Regions from separate parts of the Paenibacillus puldeungensis genome, predicted to be linked through region 3. Evidence: predicted binding sites of a transcription regulator. Region 3 holds the regulator's gene; each other region holds the start of a gene.
The links. Region 3 encodes Rex, which represses fermentation and respiration genes when NADH is low (regulators of the CRP and FNR family bind a similar motif). Its sites were predicted from a motif close to TTGTGAAATATTTCACAA; they were not measured.

Region 1 (7,470 bases), on a different contig from region 3:
GATAGAAAAGCGACGCGCAGCGTCCGCATGGTGGCGGACCGGTAAGAATCGCTGACCTTGTCGATAGAAGTACGGTGCGACTTGCTCCGTCCGAGATATTTCAGCGTCTCCAGTCCCCGCAAGGAATCAACGAAGTGGTTTGATAAGAGCCGGTATGATTTTAGTTGTTTTTCCGTTTGCTTACGTGCCGCGAGTCCGACCAGGATCAAAAAGACGATCAAAATCGGCATCGTCACCGTTATAATAATGCCGGAGGTCAGATCCAGCATAAATACGTAGGCCAAAATGAGCACCGGCGTCATGCCAGTGCCCAGCATCCGCGGAATAAACAGCTCCAAATAGCCACGGAACTTGGTGACTCCCTCCAGTACGAGGGTGACCAGGTTGCCTGTGCCTTCTTTTCCGGCAAATCGAGGCCCCAGCTCGAACAGCTTCTCCAGCACCTGCTTGCGCAGGTCCCTTCCGGTGTGCTCGGCAAACCGATAGGCTGTCTTCTGCTGCAGCAGTGCACAGATTTGCCGCACCGTAAAAGCAAGCAGGAACAAGACGGCACCGCCGACTTGCTCCTGCAGCTTGGCGCCGGCAAACAGGGCGGAGACGACCTCCGCCAGCCATTTTGCCTGCAATATGATAGCGATGCTTTGAAGGAGGGTAAGTCCGGCCATGATCATCATGACCGGCCTAATCCCTTTAAATTTCATTAAGCCGCGTCCCATTAATATTCCAGATGCTCCTTCTCGTGTACGCGTTTATGGAAAACAAAGTAACTCCAAATTTGATAACCCAGCACGAATGGCAGAAGGGTCAAAGCAACGATGGTCATCACCTTCAACGAATAATGACCGGAAGCCGCGTTATGAATCGTTAAGGAGAACGTTTCATTGATCGAGCTGACCATAACACGAGGGAACAATCCGATGAATACGGAAGCGATCGAAAGGGCGATCATCGTACCCGTCATGCCGAATGCCCAGCCGTCCCGTTTTTTCGAAATGAACATGCCCGCCAGCACAAAGGCGACAACCCCAAGGACAGCTACGATGCCAAGCAGCAAACCGCGGACTTCAAAGACGTCCGTTTGGAAATAAGTCAACACACCCAAGAGGACGAACATAACCGCGAGCGGAATGAGCAGCTTATGCGCCATTTTGCGAGCCCGTTCCTGCAGGTCCCCAGTCGTCCGCAGCGTAGCGAACAGAAGACCATGAACAAGGCAAAGCATAACAACCGTAATACCGCCGACCAAGGTATATACGTTAACCATATCGAACAAGCCGGCTTTCATTTCCATGTCTCCATCGATAGGCAAGCCCTTCATCAGGCCGGAGAATACAACGCCGAGCAGGAATGGAGGAAGCAGACTGCCGACAAAAATGGCGATATCCCAAGTCGTTTTCCATTTTCCGCTATCGACCTTGCCCCGAAACTCGAAGGCGACACCGCGGCCGATCAAGGCCAGCAGCAGCACGACAAGCGGCGTATAATATCCGCTGAACATCGTGGCATACCAGTTTGGAAATGCCGCAAACATCGCGCCGCCAGCTGTCAGAAGCCAAACTTCATTGGCATCCCAGAACGGGCCGATTGAGTTGATCAGCACCCGGCGCTCCATATCATTTTTTGCCAAAAAGCGGGTACTCATACCAATGCCGAAATCAAAGCCCTCCAGGAAGAAGAAGCCGATGAACAATACTGCGACAAGGACAAACCAGAGCTCATTAAGAGACATGATAACCCTCCTTACCGAATGGATCCGCAGAGACGTCTTTTTGATCGTTCTTTGCATTCGGGCCCTTCTTAATAACTTTCACGAACAGGTATACCAATACGGAACCTAGCGCCGCATAGATCGCCGTAAAGGCAATCAGCGAGAACAGAATTTGCCCGCCGGTAACGCTAGGCGACACGCTGTCTTTCGTCTGCATCAGGCCGAAGACCGTCCAAGGCTGACGCCCGATTTCCGTCATAATCCAGCCCGATGTGTTGGCGATCACCGGAAGCGATATGGACCACAGCATCGCCCGATAGAACCAGTTATGCGGTTTGTCTAGCTTCTTGCGCCAAGCGAGATAAGCACCGTACAAGCCTAGTAAAATCATCAAGCTGCCGGCTGCGACCATGATCCGGAAGCTCCAGAAGGTCGTGCGTACCGGAGGAATGTAATCTCCAGGGCCGTATTTTTGTTGATATTCCGCGTTCAGCTCCTTTATCCCCTTGACTTCACCAGAGAATTTGCTGTAAGACAGGAAGCTGAGCAAATAAGGAATTTTAATTTCAAAATTGTTCTTCTGATCATTCGAGTCGATGTGAGCGTACACGGTCCAAGGAGCCGGGTCACCACTCTTGCCCCACAGGCCTTCGGAAGCGGCCATTTTCATCGGCTGTGTCTTAACCAAATACTGTGCCTGTTGATGACCGAATAATGCGGTACCAACCGAAGCGATCAGTGCCACAACTATAGCGACCGTAAACGATTTTTTGAAAAATGCCGCATCTTGGCGTCTCAGCAGCTTATAAGCGCTGACTCCCGCAATCAAGAACGATCCCGTTGCAAATGCGCCGAGTACGGTATGCGGAAATTCAACCATCAACTGCCCGTTAGTGATCAAAGCGAAGAAATCATTCATCTCCGCACGTCCATTGTTGACCGCAAAACCAACAGGTCTTTGCATAAATGAGTTAGCGGCCAAAATCCAGAATGCGGATACCGTTGTTCCCACAGCAACCAGCCAAGCACATAGCAAGTGAACCCGCTTGGAAAGGCGGTCCCAACCAAAGATCCACAGTCCGATAAACGTCGACTCCATAAAGAAGGCGAACAGGGCTTCAACCGCCAGCGGCGCACCGAAGACATCCCCTACGAACCGTGAGTAATCCGACCAGTTCATGCCGAACTGGAATTCCTGAAGGATACCCGTCACGACCCCTACCGCAAAATTGATAAGGAACAGTTTCCCCCAGAACTTAGCCATCTGTTTGTACTCTTCTTTGCCTTTGACCACATACATCGTTTCCATGATGGCGATGAGCAGCACCAGACCGATGGATAGTGGAACGAAGAAGAAATGGAAAATCGTGGTGACTGCAAACTGAAGGCGTGCAAGCAGAATCGGATCCAACATTTTTCCTTCCCTACTTTCTAATAATTATTATCTAATGTGAATTCTATCACGGAGAAATGAAAATCAACGGGGTAAAAGTAATAATTTTGTGACAAGAATCACATGATAATTGTCACATCGATGAATGTGAGCCTCAGAACCCGCACCACGACTGGTTTTTAGCACCTCAGGACTATTTTTGACATTACTGTGACTTAAAACGCTGCCTTCCGTCTAGCCAATGCTGCAATGTTAAAAGTGGGTACCTCCAAAGCATTCTCGGCCCGGCGTAACGCATCACTTTACGGATGTTCTCCCGCTGCGATGCAGCATAGCAGTGTACTGGACACGACAAGCAGGTGGATTTATCCTCTCCAAACCGACAATGAGTCAACCGCTGATTGGCGTACGTGTAGAGCTTAAGGCACTCCTCACATAAGCTTAAGCTTAGCTTCAAGCCGGTATCCGGTGCTACCAAGCTTGTCCTTACCCGGTTTTTGTGCTGATGGCTGCAATATAAGCTGATCATCAGAGCAACGGTCGCTTTTTCCCGGCGGATTCGAGGGCTGTGTCCTTGCTCTTTTGTAGTTTCACCTACTTGACCGATACCGCAAGACCCAAGTTCATTCTGCAAATGGCCGGGCGGTGTCTTCACCGCCCCAGTTAGAGATTCCGTACGATCTTCCGAACGGAGCACATCCATCTACAGCCCTCCCTTCTTCCCTTCTACTCATTAATTGCCCGAATTTAACCTCTTTGAAGCAAAAGTAAATCTCCAAGCCAGCCAGATCGCCGCAATGAGCATTACAGCGTAGACGAGCACTCCAAACCGGAAACAGGTTGCCAGCAAATGGAGCAAAGCAAAAACGCCAAGCAACAGCATTAACGGTATGATTCGAAGTCCTTCACTCTGCTGGACAGCTTCAAACGGCTCGGAAAAAGGGAGACCTTTTTTGAAATAGCCAAAAGAGATGATCGCATACAGCTGTAAGGCAAGACCGACAGCAACCAAATCAGGAAAGATCGACAGACCGAACAGCAGGATGAAAATAACGGATTCCACGATGAAAAGAGGCAGAACCATACGAACGAGACAAGCAAGCAGCGTACCCTTATAAACATCAGACATATTCTGAATCGGCATTGTCTGGTAAATCCATGCGGCCTTATGTTTTCCAGAATGTCTTAGCAGCCGGATTGCGGTAGGCAGCATTAATCCGCAGAAATAAATGAACAAGTATTTGTTGGTTCCCGCAAGCCCATGAAGTCCGTCCTTGATGCCATCCGAGAACAGAAATATAATCGGAAAAATAATAGCAAAGCCGAGTGATGGATATACCTTGAGCTTAAACTCCCGTTCATTGCCCATCATCGACCACGCGAACCGAAAGAACGTATTCTCCTGTGGCGAAGCACAAAGAATATTCGCGATCCACTTTACCCCTTTACCGGTTTTCTGGCTGCTATTTCCATCGGGCTCGGCAAGCTTTTGCAGGTTTCTTTCCAATGCCGGCATCAGCCGGATGTAAATGATAAAAGAAACGATAGGAACCAGCAAAGCCAGCACGGTAAAGACGTTGAATTGCGGGTTCGCTCCCCCTCGCAGCACAGTCTCGAACGAAGCGCCGAACCAAATCGGAGCGATAAAATATTGCCACCACTTCGGCTGAAACACAATGTCCATATCTACGATATTAAACAATCTGGCAAGCAGCTGGTAACCAACCGTAATCCCGATCGTCAAACCGATCTGCACGTAATTGATAATATCCTTGAGCTTCTCCCCGTCAAAAAAACGCAGCACCGCCAAGTACAGCAAAGCCGTAAATACAACGATCAACAAATCCATCAAAATCAGATCAACCACGCAGAGCAGGAAAAAGACAATTCCATGCCGGAATGTGCCTACAGCCACCGGTACCACAGCAAGCGATCCGGTCAGGAAAAACATATAGATGAAAATGTGCACCGTCTTTGCCATGGCAATCGTTTTGCCGTTAATCGGCTTCGTGGACAGGATGTGACGGTCGCGTATATCCAGCAGCACAGAAGAAAAGTCCGAAATCAGCGACGTCGTAATCATGAACATGAAGATGCCGAACATCAGGCTCATTTGAAACAGGTAATTGTCCCCCATGAATATAAACATCGTACTTAACCCGCCAAAAATGACGTACATCCACAGCGAGCTCAGAAATTGGTTACCTTCATTCTGGATCCCGGCGTTTCCCTTCTTTTTGGATCTGTTTCCGATTACCGTCGGCATTCTTCTGGCATCCATCGTCAGCTTCACCTGAATGATTCGTCTCATAACAGGGTAGTCGACTCCGGACTTCTCAAACCATCCGCGAAAACGATCAAGCACTTGCAGTGTCTTCATTTCACTCATAGCTACACCTCTTGCACGATGGATACGAGTTGCTCGGCAATTTCATGATGCTCGTTAAATCCGGTTAGCTGATTAAATATCTCCTCCAGCGAGCCCTCATGGCTGCGCTCCTTCAACTGCTCGAAGCTGCCGTCCGCGACGATTCGCCCGCCGTCGAGCAGTACGATCCGACTGCTGATCTTCTCTACGACCTCCATGATGTGCGAGGAGTAAAATATCGTTTTCCCTTGCGCGGCAAGCAGTGCCAGCATCTCTTTCACTACCATTACGCTGTTCGCATCCAGGCCGCTTAGTGGCTCATCCAAAAATAACACGTCCGGATTATGCAGCAGAGCAGACATAATCAGCACCTTCTGCCGCATCCCTTTCGAGAAAGTGGCAATACGCGAGTTAAATACATTCTCCAGCCCAAATAGGTTCATCAGGCGTCGCGCCTTTGATTCGGCGGCCGCCGCGGGCATTCCGTACAGCTCGCCGATAAACGACAAGTACTCCCGGGCGGTCAGCGTATCGTAAATTTCGGCGATTTCCGGGACGTAGCCGATTCTTCTTTTATAATCGATACCGCCGTCCTTCGGATTTTCGCCAAAGATCCGTACCTCGCCGGAATATCCCTCTACCAACCCGAGCATAATTTTGACCGTGGTGCTTTTCCCTGCTCCATTAGGTCCTATGTATCCGATAATTTGTCCAGGGTAAACCTCAAGATCGACCCCTTTCAGCACGTCTTTATCTCCATATTTCATCCGCAAATCTGCAATCTTAATGACCGGTTCTACCGCGTTTGCCATTGCCACAACTCCTCTCTTTCACTGGCTTAAGTTTACCATAGATTACCTACTGTTCCCTAGAATCTACGTCACTCTAAATAGGGTACTGGTTACTGTTCTTCGTTCGCCGCTCCCCCTTCTACGTTAGTCTAACGAACTCAATAAGCACTATTTGGTAAGAAAACAGGTTTTGAAAATTCTAACGAACTCCAGAAACGCTATTTGAAGTAATTCGCCTTGTTTTCACTGCTTATTGCCAAAATAAGGCCGCTGGAGTTCGTTAGAATTCATCAGAGCCCGTTTTTTCAAAAATAAGCGTTATACGGTTCGTTAGGCCGCGTGCCCCCTCCTAACAAGTCGCTACTGGAAAAGATTGCTTGACAAAACAATCCGTCAGGATTACCATTTGACTATATTTTCATTTTTAGTCAAATAGAATGAAGGGGTGCTGAAATGCCCAAATCCTTTACCGAAAACGAACGCGCATATATGAAAAAACGCCTCATGGAAGAGGCGCAAATCTGTCTTACTCAGTTCGGAATGCGTAAAACGACGGTCGATGAGCTCGTAAAACGCGTCAATATCCCTAAAGGGACCTTTTATTTGCTGTATCCGTCGAAGGAAATGCTGTTTTTCGATGTGTTTTGCCAGCTCCATGATGAGCTCCAGTCCCAATTGCTTCGTCAGATTCATGCACTCGAAGGAAACGTGACGCCGGATGCGATCACTGACCTCATCTTTGGACTGTATAAACAGGTTGACTCTACGTTTTTATATTCATTTATCGCTAACGGCGATCTGGAACTGCTCATTCGCAAGCTGCCGCCGGAGGTGGCGATGGCTCACGCCGAGGAGGACAATTTCAGCATGGAGCAGTTGCTCTCACTGCTGCCGGGCGTCCACACGGACGGGAATATTCAAGTTTTCAGTGCGGTGCTCAGGGCTATCTTTATGACAATGCTTCATAAGAAGGAGATTGGCGAGGATGTCTTCGACGATGCGATCAAGGTGATGCTGCGCGGCGTTGTGCTCCAGCTGTTTGAGGGGGGAACTTTATGATCCAAGTCCAAAACTTGAGCTTTAGCTATACGAAACAATCCTTTATTGAAAATATGAATTTCCAAGTGCAGACCGGAGAAATTTTTGGCTTTTTAGGTCCTTCCGGCGCAGGCAAGAGCACTTTGCAGAAAATATTGACCGGACTCCTCAC
Region 2 (7,470 bases), on a different contig from region 3:
GGCTAGAGAAGCATCAACCTCCCAAAGCGGCATCGTTCCAGTAGAGGAAGATAAGGAACCAGGTGGGAGGCTCGAGCAGCAGCTCGGCATTGTTATGCAGGAGCAAAATACGCCTTACTCACAATTCCGGCGGAACGGCTGCTTAGTTATGAAGTGATGAGATCGTTCTCCAAAAGAATACGACCATCCCTCCAATGTAGAAGTCAAAGCCATCACAAAGGACGCCGTCAGGCGTTTTTTTATTATGGGCAGCACCTTCCCCAGACAGTTCCTGACTAGTTCACTGTTCCCCCGGGAAAGCTGAGATTGCGGACGTTCCTTGAAGCAGCCGTGAATGCAGCATAATGAGTCCATTTTTCATAAATTATGAAAAAAATCACTCCAACCTCTTGCAATGTGAAAAATATCACACTATAATAAATGTCACAGGTGAAACATTTCACAAAACTGGATTCATTTAAGTGATACTTTTCACAATATCTAAGGATGAAAATGAAAATTTCTCTACAAAGATAGGAAACTTGAGGAGGATGAAATCATGAAAGTTGCAGTTATTGGATGTACACACGCAGGAACGGCCGCTATTGTTAATACGGCGAAGCTATACCCGGACGCGGAAATTACGGTATACGAGCGGAATGACAATATTTCTTTTTTATCGTGCGGGATTGCGCTTTATGTGGGAGGCATGGTGAAGAATCCGGAGGGGTTGTTCTATTCCTCGCCGCAGCAGCTAGCCGATTTAGGCGTTAAAACAAAAATGCTGCATGAGGTTATTTCGGTGGACACGAACGGAAAAACGCTGCAGGCTCGCAATTTGCAAACCGGTGAGCAGTTTAGCGACACCTTTGACAAGCTGATCGTTACGACCGGCTCCTGGCCGATTGTTCCGAAGTTTGAAGGCATCGATCTGGATAACATTTTGCTCTCCAAGAACTACAATCATTCCAATACCATTATAGAAAAAGCTCAGAATGCACAAAATATCGTCGTGGTCGGTGCCGGATACATCGGGGTGGAGCTCGTTGAAGCTTTCCAATTGAACGGGAAAAGTGTAACGCTGATCGATGCGGAAAGCCGTGTGCTCAGCAAGTACCTTGATGCTGAATATACCGACAAAATCGAGCGTTCGATGAAAGAGCACGGCATCAAGCTTGCGCTCGGCGAGAAGGTAACGAAGTTCGAGGGTCAGGACGGAAAAGTAACCCGGGTCATTACCGATCACGGGCAATATGAAGCGGACCTCGTCATTATGTGTATCGGCTTCCGTCCAAATACCGAGCTGCTGAAGGGTCAGGTCGATATGCTGGACAACGGCGCGATTATCGTCGATGAGTACATGCGCACCAGCAAACCGGATGTTTATGCGGCTGGAGACAGCTGCGCTATTATTTACAATCCGACAGGAAAGCATTCCTACATTCCGCTGGCGACGAACGCCGTGCGCATGGGAACTTTGATCGCTCGCAATTTGCTTGCTCCGACTGTAAAATACATGGGGACACAAGGTACTTCGGGCATCAAAATTTTCGAGGACAACATTGCGGCCACCGGGCTTACGGAAACAGCTGCTAAGGATGCAGGGCTTGATGCAGAGGCGGTGTTCATCACGGATAGCTATCGTCCGGAATTTATGCCAACCCATGAGCCGGTGATGCTGAAGGTCGTTTACGAGAAAAACACCCGGCGCATTCTCGGAGCGCAAATCATGTCCAAGGTGGACCTTACCCAATCGATCAACACGATGTCGGTATGCATCCAAAATGGTATGAAAATGGAGGAACTGGCCTTCGTCGATTTCTTCTTCCAGCCGCATTATAACAAGCCTTGGAACTTCCTGAACAGTGCAGGCCTGCAGGCGCTGCCAAAGGTTCCTGAGATGGAAGGTACTCTTGTATAAAGTTTGAGAAAAACCACCCGGCCGAAAAAGACTCCTTTGTCTTGCTCGGTCGGGTTCATTTTTGAGCAGCGATGTTAGTTAAGGGTATTTTATGGTCTGCTCGAATCACGAATCACACCATCTGATTATTTTTACATAACTGGGAATGTGAATTTTTTCACTCTATGAAAACGTTATCGTGATCTTTGTTACTTATTCCGAAGGAAGAGGCACGCTACAATAGACTCGGTTAATGAACGATAAATGTAATATAAAATAAAGTGCGCGTTCAAAAAGAGCGTTCCTTCAACACACCATATGTATGATGTATGGCTTTTTCCGTTTAACAGGTGTGGAAAGCTAGAAAGGACCGCTATTTTGGAATGCCTCAAAAGGAGACAGGATCATGGCTTACCATAAACCAGCGCAGATTGCGGAAGTGACCGTCGAGAACGGGATCAAAAAAGCGCATAACCCGCTGCTGACTGTTCTTATACTCGGCTTTATGGGCGGGGCATTTATTGCTTTAGGTTTTCTGCTGAATATTCGCGTCGTCGGCAGTGCTCCGAAAGAATGGGGAAGCATTGCAACCTTTATCGGCGCTTCGGTGTTCCCGCTCGGGCTCATCCTGGTGCTGCTGGCTGGCGGAGAACTGCTAACGGGCAACATGATGGCTGTTCCGCTGGCGCGGATGGCCAAGAAGATTTCCACGGGTGAAGTCATCAAAAATCTAGTGTTGATCACACTTAGCAACTTTGTTGGCGCTTTGTTTGTCGCTTATTTCTTCGGGCATGTCGTAGGTTTGACTTCCAGTGGCCCGTTTTTGGATAAATTGGTGGACTTGGCCGGTCATAAGCTGGATGACAGCTTCCTTCAAGCGTTTGTTTCCGGGATCGGCTGTAACTGGCTGGTCGCTTTGGCTGTTTGGCTGTCTTACGGTGCGGACGACATGAGCGGTAAAATCCTCGGGATTTGGTTCCCAACGATGGCATTCGTTGCTATCGGCTTCCAGCACGTTGTCGCTAACATGTTCTTGATTCCAGCGGCAATCTTTGAGGGCTACTATTCCTGGGGTGAGTACCTCAAAAACTTTGTCCCGGTATGGCTCGGCAACTTGACCGGCGGCGCTCTGTTCGTAGCCGGTGCTTATTGGACCGCCTATTTGAAGGATAAGGTGCAAAAGGATGCTCCGGCGGGTCAAGCTTCCGCTAAGGCAGGCAAAACCGCTTAATCGATATATTAACGTAAGAGGCCGCTTATCCCGGTTTTTGGGAGGCGGCCTTTTGATTTGTACAACTTATCTGCGAAGCTGGCTCGTGTGGATGACAATTTACTGTATGCTGTCCGTGTGCTGCCTGCTGTTACCAGCCCAATGCTGCACCGTTCCAACCGTGCCTAATTTCTACCTGCCACCGGCTGCATGCCCAAGACACCTTAGTCCACTGTAAATGTATTTAGTACAGTTAAATCGACTCAATGAGGCCAGTTTGAGAAAATAGATGCAAAAAGTGCATTTAAAACAGCAGAAATCAAGCTGAGAAAGTCATATGCTCGTCATTAGATGCACAATTTACATTTATTTCTGGCGGAGGCGTGAATCGGCTTGATTTAGATGTATTTTTTACATTTATTCGGCGCACTATGGCGAGTTAACTGCTCGGCCTATCAACTTTTAGCCATCCTTTGGCGTATCTTACGCTTGAAGCACATATAGACACACTCCAAGCTTTTTTCTACAATAGCGTAGACAGGAGGGATGGATAGAAGATGATCCACGAAGAGAACGGTATATTTCCGGCGGTTTGCCCGCTGGATTGTCCGGATACCTGCAGCTTGCTGCTTCATAAGGAAAACGGAAAAATCGTGAAAGTGACGGGCAACCCTGACCACCCGATCACGCAGGGTGCCATTTGCAATAAAGTCCGGAACATGGCGGAGCGCGTCTACCATCCGGAACGGGTGCTGTATCCGCTAAGACGCATCGGCGCCAAGGGCGAAGGGAAATTTGAACGTATTTCCTGGGACGAAGCTATAGAAGAAATCAGTCAGCGTTATAAGTCGCTGATTCGCGATTTTGGGCCGGAATCGATCATGCCGTACAGCTTCTACGGCAACATGGGGATTCTCAGCGTCGACGGCATGGATCGGCGTTTTTTCAACCGCCTCGGTTCGACCGTGCTGCAGCAGGGGATATGTAATGCAGCTGGGAACAAGGGCTGGAAATATACGATGGGCTTTGGCGGCGGTATGAGCCCCGAAGAGATTATCAACGCCAAGCTGATCATCATCTGGGGAGGCAATCTCGTCAGCACGAACATGCATCAGATCGCTTTGATCGAGAAAGCCCGCAAACAGGGGGCGCAGCTCGTCGTGATCGATGTACACCGCAACCGTACGGGGCAGCGGGCCGACTGGTTCATTCCGCTCTATCCGGGTACGGATGCGGCTCTAGCGCTGGGCATCATGCATGTATTGTTCGAGCGAGGCCTCACGAACGAACCGTTCATGAAGCGGTATACGGTCGGTCACGAGCAGCTGCGCGAGCATGTGAAGGAATACTCGCCGGAGCGGGTTTCCGTCATCACGGGGATTCCGGCAGAGGACATCGTCAAACTGGCCGTTCTTTACGGCGAGACTTCGCCCGCCTACATCCACATTGGGAACGGGCTGCAGCATCATGACAATGGCGGTATGACAGTCCGGACGATCAGCTGCTTGCCTGCGTTGACAGGTCAGTGGCTCGTCCCCGGCGGCGGTGCTTACAAGACGAACGGAGGCTACGGTAAAATGAACGCAGCGGCGCTGGAACGGCCGGACTTACGGCCGAACCCGGAGGCTCGCGAGGTCAGCATGAACCAGTTGGGCGAAGCCCTGCTGACGCTGAACCCGCCGATCCGTGCGTTGTTCGTCTACTGCTCCAACCCTGCGGTAGTCGCTCCGGACACGGGAAAGGTGGAGCAGGGACTCCGGAGGGACGATCTGTTCACCGTCGTGCACGACCTGTTTATGACGGACACGGCAAAGTTCGCCGACATTGTGCTGCCGGCGACGTCCTCTTTTGAAAATACGGACTTATACAGCTCTTATTGGCATCATTATGTTCAGCTTCAGGAGCCGGTCATTCCGGCCCAGGGCGAAAGCAAAAGCAACGTCGAGCTGTTCAAGCTGTTGGCTACAGCTATGGGCTTTGAGGAGGACGCGTTTAACGATACGGAGGAGGATATGATTCGGCAGGCGCTGGAGTTCGCAGACAATCCTTACCTGGATGGCGTGACGCTCGAGAAGCTGAAAGCTGAGCGGGCCGTAAAGCTGAATATGGAGCCCCAAAAACGTTATCTGGATACGCTCCCGACCGCTTCTGGAAAAATCGAGTTGTACTCTACTGCGCTGGAGGCTGCCGGCTTGCCGCCGCTGCCTACCTACACCAAGCTGCACGAGGGCTATGACGGCGAGCGCCGTCCTGCGGCAGATGCGAGCTATCCGCTCATGTTCATATCGCCGCCGAACCACAGCTTCTTAAACTCATCCTTCAGCAATGTGGAGAAGCTGACAGCGCTGGAAAAGAGCCCATTGCTGCAGATCCATCCGCAGGATGCGGCTAAGCGAGGGATCGCAGACGGCGATGAGGTGACGGTATGGAACGATCGGGGAAGTTATGTCGTCAAAGCCTCGGTGACCGATAAAATGCTCCCCGGTACTGTCATCAGCCAGGGTCTGTGGTGGGAGCAAGATGGCAAGGGACGGAAGGGTCGTGCGAACGCCCTGACTCCTGATCGGCTGGCCGACATGGGCGGCGGTGCTGTATTTTTCTCGACTACTGTCGATGTAAAGCGTCAATAGAAGTGCTTGCTTGGCGCAATATTTTAGGCGATACTATTCTAATCTGGGCGTAGTGGAGCTTTAATTCACGGAACTAAAGCGATGGACAGGAGGGCCCTTGTGGCCCTCTTTTTTCATAGTTGCATACGGGCATATCTTGATGGAATCGGCTCCGGAAATCGCATGCTCATAGAGGGGAGAGAGAACAAAATGAAATGGTTGCAGTCCTACCCGCGGGAGGTCAGGGTCTTTCTGGTTGCCAGTCTGATCAGCTCTGCCGGCGGTTCCTTAATGTGGCCTCTGGTTACGATGTTTGTGTTCAAAATACTTGGACGAACGGTAACCGATGCCGGCTTGGTCATTCTGGTCATGTCGCTGGGCGGGATCGCCGGGCAGTTGCTTGGCGGGGCCTTGTATCACCGACTTGGGGTAAAAAAGCTTATCGTTGGCGGACTCGGCTTGAACGCGTTGTTCTTGGTGCTCTTACCCTATGGGAGTGGAAATTGGAGTCTGTTCATGCTGTTTATGGGCCTGATTGGATTTTTCAATGCGCTGGCCGCGCCGGCAATCCAGGCGTTTATCGGGTTCCGGTTTACTGAGCGGCGGGAAGAACTGTTTAACATCATCTACGTCGCCAACAATATCGGCGTTGCGATCGGCACGGCGCTCAGCGGTTTTCTGGCCCGAATCTCTTATGACCTCAGCTTCGTCGCGAATGGGCTGACTTCGGCTGCGTTTGCGCTCTTTTTCTGGTTTTATTTGAACAGAGTTCAAAAAGATCAGGGCGAGCTGCATCTGGAAAAGCGCAAAAATGTCGCAGATGGGCTAAGTGCCTGGAGCCTGCTGCGCCGTTACCCGGTTTATTTGTTTATGGGAATAGGTTCGTTTTTTCTCTGGTTTGCGAACTGCATCTGGAACAATGGAGTATCTCCTTACACGATTTCAAACGGGATGCCGGAATGGAATTACAGCGTTTTGTGGACGCTCAACGGGGTGCTCATTTTTGTAGGACAACCTTTTGTCTTATGGGTGAAACGGACCTTTGCCGAGTCCACCCTGGCGCAGATGTCGTCTAGCGCCTTGTTTTACATGGCCGGTTATGTAACGATTCTTAGCTTCCACACCTATCCAAGCATGGTTTTGGCCATGGTATTCGCTACCTTTGGGGAAATGCTGATATCGCCCGCCATCCCCGCCTATATTTCGGAACGAACCGGAAAAGGGGCTCCCTTCTATCTCGGCTTGGTCGGGGGGATGGGTGCGGCCGGCAGAGTAATCGGTCCTTATGCGATGGGCATGCTGTTCGACTGGAACGGGCTTGTCCCGGTCGCTTGGCTGTCGGTGGGAATTGCCGTATTGTCGCTTGGGGCTTTCCTCATCCACGCCTTCATTAACCGGGATGACCGCGAAAGGCCAGCACGGATTACTTCCACGATGTAAGGCTGAGGCGGCGTTGACTTTTTAATATAGCAACGGACTGGAAAGGAGAGACTGTAATGCATAGTGAGATATGGACCCGCCTGTCAGAGATGCGTGATGCGGGTGCTTTAATGGAGATCGACGCCCTCGTATGGGATGTTTGCAATACTCCTGCCGAACGAGTGATCTGGGACTCACGAGAGCAATACTTACAGGGCTGCCAGCCGGGAAGCCAGATCGTGGCTGGCATGGGCGACCGGATTTGTGGATATTTGGGCTTTAAACCGCCCACGCCGCTTCCAAGCAACGGACATGTCTATGAACTTAATATCGCGGTGCACCCCGATTATCAA
Region 3 (7,470 bases):
GTAATCTTCGTAAAAAAAGATGACTCCTGATGGATATCAGAAGTCATCTTTTGTCAAATAGTCGCTTTATAACGGCCAGGCTAACAATTGGTAAAATCGCCATTACCGGTTCGGTAGTGTAAACACTTCCTCAAGCGGCTCCCCCTTACTAAAATCGAAGAAGCGATAGTAATGGTGATCTTTCTCTTTATAGAATAGCTGCCAAACGAGCTTATCGTTATAGACCCCCGGCAGCAGTCGAACGATCTTTATACCAGGCAATCGATCCTTGATGAGGGTCCGAACCTGATCCTCCGAAACGCCTTCCGATAACAGCCGTACTTCCGGTGCATGATCTTTTCTCAACCAGACCATCATATCTCGGCCAGATTCGTCCTTGCCCTTGACGACCCAGCACACTTCATCCCATACCGACTTCCATACTTGATCGCTTTCCACCAGACCCGACTCCTGCTTTGCCTGCTGAATGGCTGCCGACTCACCATTCCAATAATCCTGATTAACGTAAATATAAAAGCGGTGAAGTCCAAAGAGCACGAGCAGCAGGATCAGGAGGGAGAGCAGGAGCCATTTGGTTCTCTTTCTCAACCTTCTCTTCCTTTCTCCGAAGTAGGCAGTCGAACCCGCCAGATTGAAGCTGCGGATACTGCCAACTGTAATCTAGCGAGCTAGCAGACCTTCAAATGCTGCCTGAGCCTCGAAGCGAACCTTCTCTTCATCCAGCGTGAGGCAGGCCCCGTGTTTAACCACCTGCTTGCCGTTAATCCATACATGCTCGACATCCTTCGGACCAGCGGAATAAACGACATGGGAAATGTAGTCCGTTTTCGGCAGAAAATGAGCTTGCTCCGTATTCAGCGCGATGAAATCCGCCTTCATCCCAGCAGCCAGCCTGCCTGTGTTTTGCATGAAGAGCGATTTCGCTCCATACTCCGTTCCCATTTTGAGAGCTTCTAATGCTGGAACTGCGGTAGGATCGCCGGAAACACCCTTATGAATCAGAGCAGCCAACCTGATCTCCTCAAACATGTCGAGATTGTTGTTGCTCGCAGCGCCATCCGTGCCCAGTGAAACAACGACCCCTTTGCTTAATAGCTCCGGAACACGAGCCACACCGCTGGCCAGTTTCAGGTTGCTACCCGGATTATGCGAGACGGCAACATGATGTGCAGCTAACACGTAAATTTCCTCGTCCGTCAAATGCACGGCGTGCGCCAGCAAAGTTGGACGCGAGAACATCCCAAGTTTGCGCAGATGCTCTACAGGCCGAGCCCCATAGTCCTTGACATTCTGCTCTACTTCCGCAAGCGTCTCCGACATATGCGTATGCATTGGAAGATCCAGATCATGTGCCACCTGAACAAATTTCTCGATGTAGTCAGGCGGGCAGGTGTAAGGAGCGTGCGGCGAGATCATAGTCGTGATCCGTCCATCCGCTTTACCGTGCCAATCGCGGGCGAAACGGATAGCCTCCTGCAGCTTCTGATCCTGAACTTCAGGAGGACAAAGGCCGATCACCCCTCGCGTCAATACGGCGCGAATCCCCGATTCTTCAACGACCTTAGCCACTTGGTCCATATGGTCATACATGTCGAGGAACGTCGTTGTTCCGCCTTTGAGCATTTCCAGTACGGACAATGCTGTTCCGGCATAAACATCTGCCCCCGTAAACTTGGCTTCCATCGGCCACATCTTTTCCTGCAGCCAATTTTGAAGCACCATATCATCTCCGTATCCACGAAGAAGAGACATCGCCGCATGGCCATGCGTATTTACGAGCCCAGGCAGGAACAGCAATCCTTTGCCATCAAATGTTTCGGCCCCTTCTACGCCTTCCGGGCGCTGTTCACCAATGTAAGTGATCGTATCCCCTTCCACAAGCATATATCCGCGAACGATGGTACAATCTTCCTTTAACACGGCAAACGTACCATTCTTAATCAACCACTTACGACTCATAACTTACCGGTTCCTTTCCATCCTCCAAATAATAAGCCAAGCTTAACAAATCCGTTGTAAAGTCAGCCGCATGGATTCGAACTTCCGGCGGAACCTTTAATACCGTCGGTGCAAAATTCAAGATAGCTCTAATTCCAGCCTCAACCAATTGATCAGCAACGCGTTGAGCCTCAAAATCCGGGACTGTAATAATTCCGATGCGGATGTTATTAGCCTTGACCATGTCGCCTAGATCATCGATGGGCTGAATCGTAATATTGTTAATTTGCTTGCCGATCTTCTCAGGCGAAGCGTCAAAAACGGCCACGATCTTCATGTTATCTTTTAAGTATGCATTATAGTTAGATAGTGCTTGACCAAGATTACCAGCACCCACCAAAGCAACATTGATTTGCTGGTCTAAATTCAAAATTTCTTGAATTTTCTCGATCAGATAAGCGACATCGTATCCAATGCCTTTTCGCCCGAAATCGCCGAAATAAGCGAGATCCTTACGAATTTGCGCCGGATTGAGGTCCAGCTTCTGGCCAAGTTCTTGCGAAGAAACCGTAGGTACCTCGCGGCGGCTCAGTTCATTCAGAAAACGCAGGTATACCGGCAATCTGCGAACGACAGCATCCGAAATTTTTTCTGATTTCATACTTTGTTTCCCCCTATTCTGGCGCAAGATTGAGGACTATGATTGTTCCTCAGGATTCAACCATTCCGATATGCGTGGAACCATTTGACCAAGCGGCATATGCTCCATCTTCGGACCTGGCAAAGAGTATAGAAAATATTTTCCGTAATATGATTCCAAGATGCGCGTATCATACACGATCACGATTCCCCGATCCTGTGAGGTACGGACGAGTCGTCCAAATCCTTGCTTAAAACGAATGACAGCCTGAGGCACTGACAGCTTCATAAAAGGATTTTTCTTCTCCTTCTGCAGCCGTTCGCTCTTTGCCTCCACAAGTGGATGATTCGGCGGCTGAAAAGGTAGACGTACAATCGCTAAGCTCGTTAAAGCCTCACCGGGAATATCTACTCCTTCCCAGAAGCTGCTCGTTCCGAGCAATACCGAAGCATCCTGTCCCTGAAACCGACGGGTCAGCTTCGTACGGCTGCCGCTGTCCATGCCTTGTCCTATGACGGTGATCCCTTCCGCGGACAGCAGCTCCTTTAGTGGGTCGTAAACCTGGCGGAGCATGCGGTAAGACGTAAACAGTACGAGCATGCGTCCCTTCGTGGCGATGGCTGTATCCGCCAACGACCGAACCAGCGTGGTGACGAAGTGATCATCACCAACGCTTCCTTTGACGCTAGGAAAATCCCTCGGAATGACCAGCAATGCCTGATCCCGGTAGTTAAACGGTGACGGCAGCATCGAGGTGATCAACCGATCCTCGGAGGCCGCTTCCTGCAGCCCCAATTGCTCGATCATGTACTGAAACGATTTGTCAACCGATAAAGTTGCCGAGGTCATGACCACGCTTTTCTTACTGTCGAAAAAATACTCCTTCAGTTGGGCGCTCACATCAATGGGAACAGCATACATTTGCAAAGACCGGCTGCGATAGTTTCCGTTACCCTCCATCCAATAGACGGTATCTTCGCCATCTAATTTCATGAAGAAGCGCAACGCCTCGCGTTCGGTTCCCAAGTCCTTAAGCAAACCGCTGATGTCGGTCAGCAAGCTTTCCGATCCGATATCGTCCTGCTCTTCCCTGATTTGACTGAGCAGGCGTTCTCCTTTGCGCAGCACGTCCCCAAGCGAGACATAAATTTGGTTCTCCAGCGCAGCCAGCGTGTCCCAATCCTTCGGCTTCTTATGCGGCAGCAGCCGAAAAACGAATTGACCAGGATCTCCAGGCGCAGCATCACTGCGTTCCGGCATAAGCGTGAACAGCAACTCGTTTAGCTTGTCCCAGGTCTCTTTCACATCTACAAGCGTAGGATAAAAGCTGTCAATAACGGAGCACCACTCAGCCGACTTTTCGTTTACCGAGCTTTGCAACTGGATACGCAAATTCGGAAACTGGCCTGTCTTACTATCTTTGAATAGGCGGGTTAAGGTGTGAATGACTGTAAAATACTTCATATTAATCCCTAAATGTTTGCCCGCCACATCCTCCAGGTGATGTGCTTCATCGATGACCAGACGCTCATAGCCCGGAAGCAGTTGATGACCTGCCTGAATGTCCGTAAACAATTTGGAATGATTCGTGATGACCACATCCGCCACACCGGCTTCGTGCTTCGCCCGGTGGTAGAAGCATTTTCGAAACCACGGACACGAACGACCTAAACATGAATCGGACTCGCTTGCGACTGTCTCCCAAAAATCATTTCCGCGATTTCCTAAGTTAAGCTCCTCGTCATCACCGTTTATCGTTTGTGTCAGCCACACAATCATTTGTGCAGCCGTCATCACCTCTTCTTTTGGCGTTGTGAAGTCTCTTCTGTTTATTTTATGTTCAAATTTACGCAGACACAAATAATGTTGTCTTCCCTTAAATACAGCCGCCAGAAAAGGAAACGGAACGACCTCGGTCAGCAGTGGGATATCTCGCTCTCTAAGCTGCTCCTGAAGGTTAATCGTATGTGTACTTACCATAACCTTCTCATCCTGTTTAACGCTATGATATATTGCAGGAAGTAAGTAACCTAACGATTTTCCGGTCCCTGTTCCAGCTTCTACCAAAAGATGTTTGTCCTCGTCAAAGGCCTTCATCACTTCATGAAGCATCATGTTCTGCGCTTCCCGTTCCTCATATTGCGGCAGGCGCTCACGCAGACGTTCACGTACCTGATCCATAAACTGCTCGAAGGTGATATCCTCCAGCGGATTGTCCAAAAGCGCATTTCGAGGCGTTTCGATATCCATCCAATCCTCAGCTTGCAGCGCAAATTGACGATAGTACGTAAATCCGCCTTCATTCGGATTTGCCTCGCGTTCCTTTTCCTGAAGCAACGCATCAAAGAACCAACCTAAGTCGCTGTCCTCGCCGGCAAACAAATCCACTAATCGCTGTATGGTCAGAAGCGGTAGGCTTTCACATTCTTCAAGGCACTTCAAAAAAATGAGCGCCGTTGCCAATGCATCACTGTCGGCCTGATGTGGACGATCGTGCTGCACATCAAACTCCGCCGCCACCATGCCAAGCTGATAAGACATGAGTGATGGAAACATGATTTTCAAGAAATCCATCGTATCAAGAATCCTGCCCGTAAAGGGCAAATAACCCGTTTTGTCCAATGCACTTTGCAAATAGTTGAAATCAAAGGCTACATTGTGCCCGACAAGTACGACATCATTCAGAAGCGGAACCATCTCCATCATCACTTCGTCTAGCTCCGGAGCATCCTTCACATGCTCTTCCGTGATCCCGGTGAGCCCGGTAATAAACGGAGGGATCGGGATACTAGGCTTAACGAAGGAGTTATACACCTGAGAAATCGTCCTATCCGGTTCTATAATCGCAAGTCCCACTTGAATGATTTCATCAAAGGACTGATTGCCTGTAGTTTCAAAATCGAGCACTGCATATTTCATTTGCGTATATAAGTCCCTTTCATTCCAGTCTACATTACAGCATAACAGAAGAATGCCAATTTGAAAATTAATACAATATCTCTATGTAAATTACATCACAAACAAAACGAGCGATGCGCCGCACTTCCTGCGGATGATCGCATCGCTCAGCTGACATCTACGACTCCAATATAATTACAATAATGACGTCAGTTCGTTGCTGTAGATCAGTTTCCCCTTACTGTTTAGACATGCCTCTAAGTTAGCTAAAGGCTCCGGAAGGGAAGGATCACTGTGATAAGCTAACGTAAAAAATTCTTTTGCCTTGGTAAAAGTTCCTTTTTGAGCTTCGATGCAGCCTAATGCATTGTAAATTACCGAACGCATTCGCTTATTTGTCGCAACCCTAAGCACCTGCTTGAAATGCTCGGTCGCTTCATCGCTTTGTTCCAGATGCATGTGGCACATCGCCAGATAAGTCCGACCAACCATACTTTCAGGAAACTGCTCAAGCAACTGCTGGAACTGCGGCAACGCCTCAGAAAACATCAGCAGCTTATAATACCCTTGGCCTTTGATGAATGGGACTGAGTCCATTTCGGGTAGCACTGGCATATCCTGTATGTCAATGTTTCCAATGTTTTGGCGCAGCACACCCATCTTCTCCTCAAAACAAAGCCATTCCTCAATAATTCCGTCGCTCATATGCTTGAGCAAACGCCATTTGTGTACAAGGTCCTGCTTTTGATCACCTTGGGCTACCGGATACTTACGGGAAATTTCGTCCAACATCTCATTCATTTCCGCAAAAACATGCTGAAACATCATTCACATCCCACCCTTAACGAAAATGAAATCAGTCCGAGCCTTAACTTCATTTTTTGTTTTGGACGGCCTTTTCATTCCCTTGACCAGGAATTGCATGTTCCGCGGTAAAAGCCGGCTAAATTAACGAATCACCGCATGCAGCTCTTGATTGGCTTTTTCGACGGTCCGATTGTTTTCGTCCACGAAAACGACGGTTGGCTTATGGCTACGCAGTTCCTCTGCGGACATTTGAGCGTACGATATAATTATTACATTGTCGCCCGGCTGAACCAGTCTTGCTGCCGCGCCATTCAAACAGATAACACCACTGCCACGAGGTCCCGGAATGACGTAGGTTTCTAGGCGAGCCCCGTTATTGTTATTGACGATTTGTACTTTTTCATTTTCAAGAATATCTGCAGCTTCCATCAAATTCTCGTCAATCGTGATACTGCCAACATAATTCAAATTTGCTTCCGTTACGGTTGCCCGGTGAATTTTAGATTTCATCATCGTTCTTAACATGACGTAAGCACCTTCTTTTCCAAAATGACATTGTCGATCAAACGCGTGGAGCCAAATTTTACGGCTAAAGCGATCAATACATCACTTCCAATTGAATCGAGCCGATCCGGATCCTCAAGCGCGGTTAGATCGGGAAACTTGGTAATTTCCACATAATCGATTTCCGCCAGTGGTTCGCTACTGATCGTATCGATCAAATCAGACCGGATGTCGCCTACAATCACTCCACCTACGCTTTTCGCTTTTTCCTCCACGAAGTGGAGGCTCTTAGACAGTACCAGCGCTGCTTGACGCTGCTCGGGGGTTAAATATACGTTTCGGGAACTTAGTGCAAGGCCATCAGCCTCCCGAACGATTGGACACGGAATAATGTCGATGCCGAAATTGAGATCCTTGACCATCTGCTTAATGACGGCGACTTGCTGCGCATCTTTTTGGCCAAAAAATGCCTGATCCGGCTGAACGATGTGGAACAGCTTGCCCACAACAGTGGTAACCCCGTCGAAATGCCCAGGCCGGGATGCGCCGCAAAGGCGTTCGGTTAGCTCTTCGACTTTGATCTTCGTACGGATCGGCTCAGGATACATCTCCTGGGCGCTTGGCATGAATACTACATCAACGCCTTCACGTTCCGCTAGTGCAAGATCCTTCTCCGCATCGCG

Region 1: the regulator Rex is predicted to act here: its motif matches at 3,209-3,226, upstream of ACFQ3W_RS24790 (cytochrome ubiquinol oxidase subunit I).
Region 2: the regulator Rex is predicted to act here: its motif matches at 2,046-2,063, upstream of ACFQ3W_RS25055 (formate/nitrite transporter family protein).

Annotation. Positions count from the first base shown of each region.
Region 1 is NZ_JBHTLM010000032.1:32,795-40,264, reverse strand. Features, by position in the region: gene cydD (thiol reductant ABC exporter subunit CydD) at 1-716, opposite strand, end outside; gene cydB (cytochrome d ubiquinol oxidase subunit II) at 716-1,732, opposite strand; gene ACFQ3W_RS24790 (cytochrome ubiquinol oxidase subunit I) at 1,719-3,122, opposite strand; gene ACFQ3W_RS24785 (nitrous oxide-stimulated promoter family protein) at 3,307-3,804, opposite strand; gene ACFQ3W_RS24780 (hypothetical protein) at 3,835-5,490, opposite strand; gene ACFQ3W_RS24775 (ABC transporter ATP-binding protein) at 5,493-6,281, opposite strand; gene ACFQ3W_RS24770 (TetR/AcrR family transcriptional regulator) at 6,714-7,319, shown strand; gene ACFQ3W_RS24765 (ABC transporter ATP-binding protein) at 7,316-7,470, shown strand, end outside.
Region 2 is NZ_JBHTLM010000033.1:31,587-39,056, reverse strand. Features, by position in the region: gene ACFQ3W_RS25065 (ABC transporter ATP-binding protein) at 1-44, shown strand, start outside; gene ACFQ3W_RS25060 (FAD-dependent oxidoreductase) at 539-1,900, shown strand; gene ACFQ3W_RS25055 (formate/nitrite transporter family protein) at 2,286-3,110, shown strand; gene ACFQ3W_RS25050 (molybdopterin-containing oxidoreductase family protein) at 3,647-5,719, shown strand; gene ACFQ3W_RS25045 (MFS transporter) at 5,909-7,138, shown strand; gene ACFQ3W_RS25040 (GNAT family N-acetyltransferase) at 7,195-7,470, shown strand, end outside.
Region 3 is NZ_JBHTLM010000020.1:27,057-34,526, reverse strand. Features, by position in the region: gene ACFQ3W_RS21050 (cell wall elongation regulator TseB-like domain-containing protein) at 103-588, opposite strand; gene ACFQ3W_RS21045 (amidohydrolase) at 661-1,959, opposite strand; gene ACFQ3W_RS21040 (redox-sensing transcriptional repressor Rex) at 1,949-2,626, opposite strand; gene dinG (ATP-dependent DNA helicase DinG) at 2,636-5,497, opposite strand; gene ACFQ3W_RS21030 (tetratricopeptide repeat protein) at 5,672-6,304, opposite strand; gene panD (aspartate 1-decarboxylase) at 6,425-6,808, opposite strand; gene panC (pantoate--beta-alanine ligase) at 6,802-7,470, opposite strand, start outside.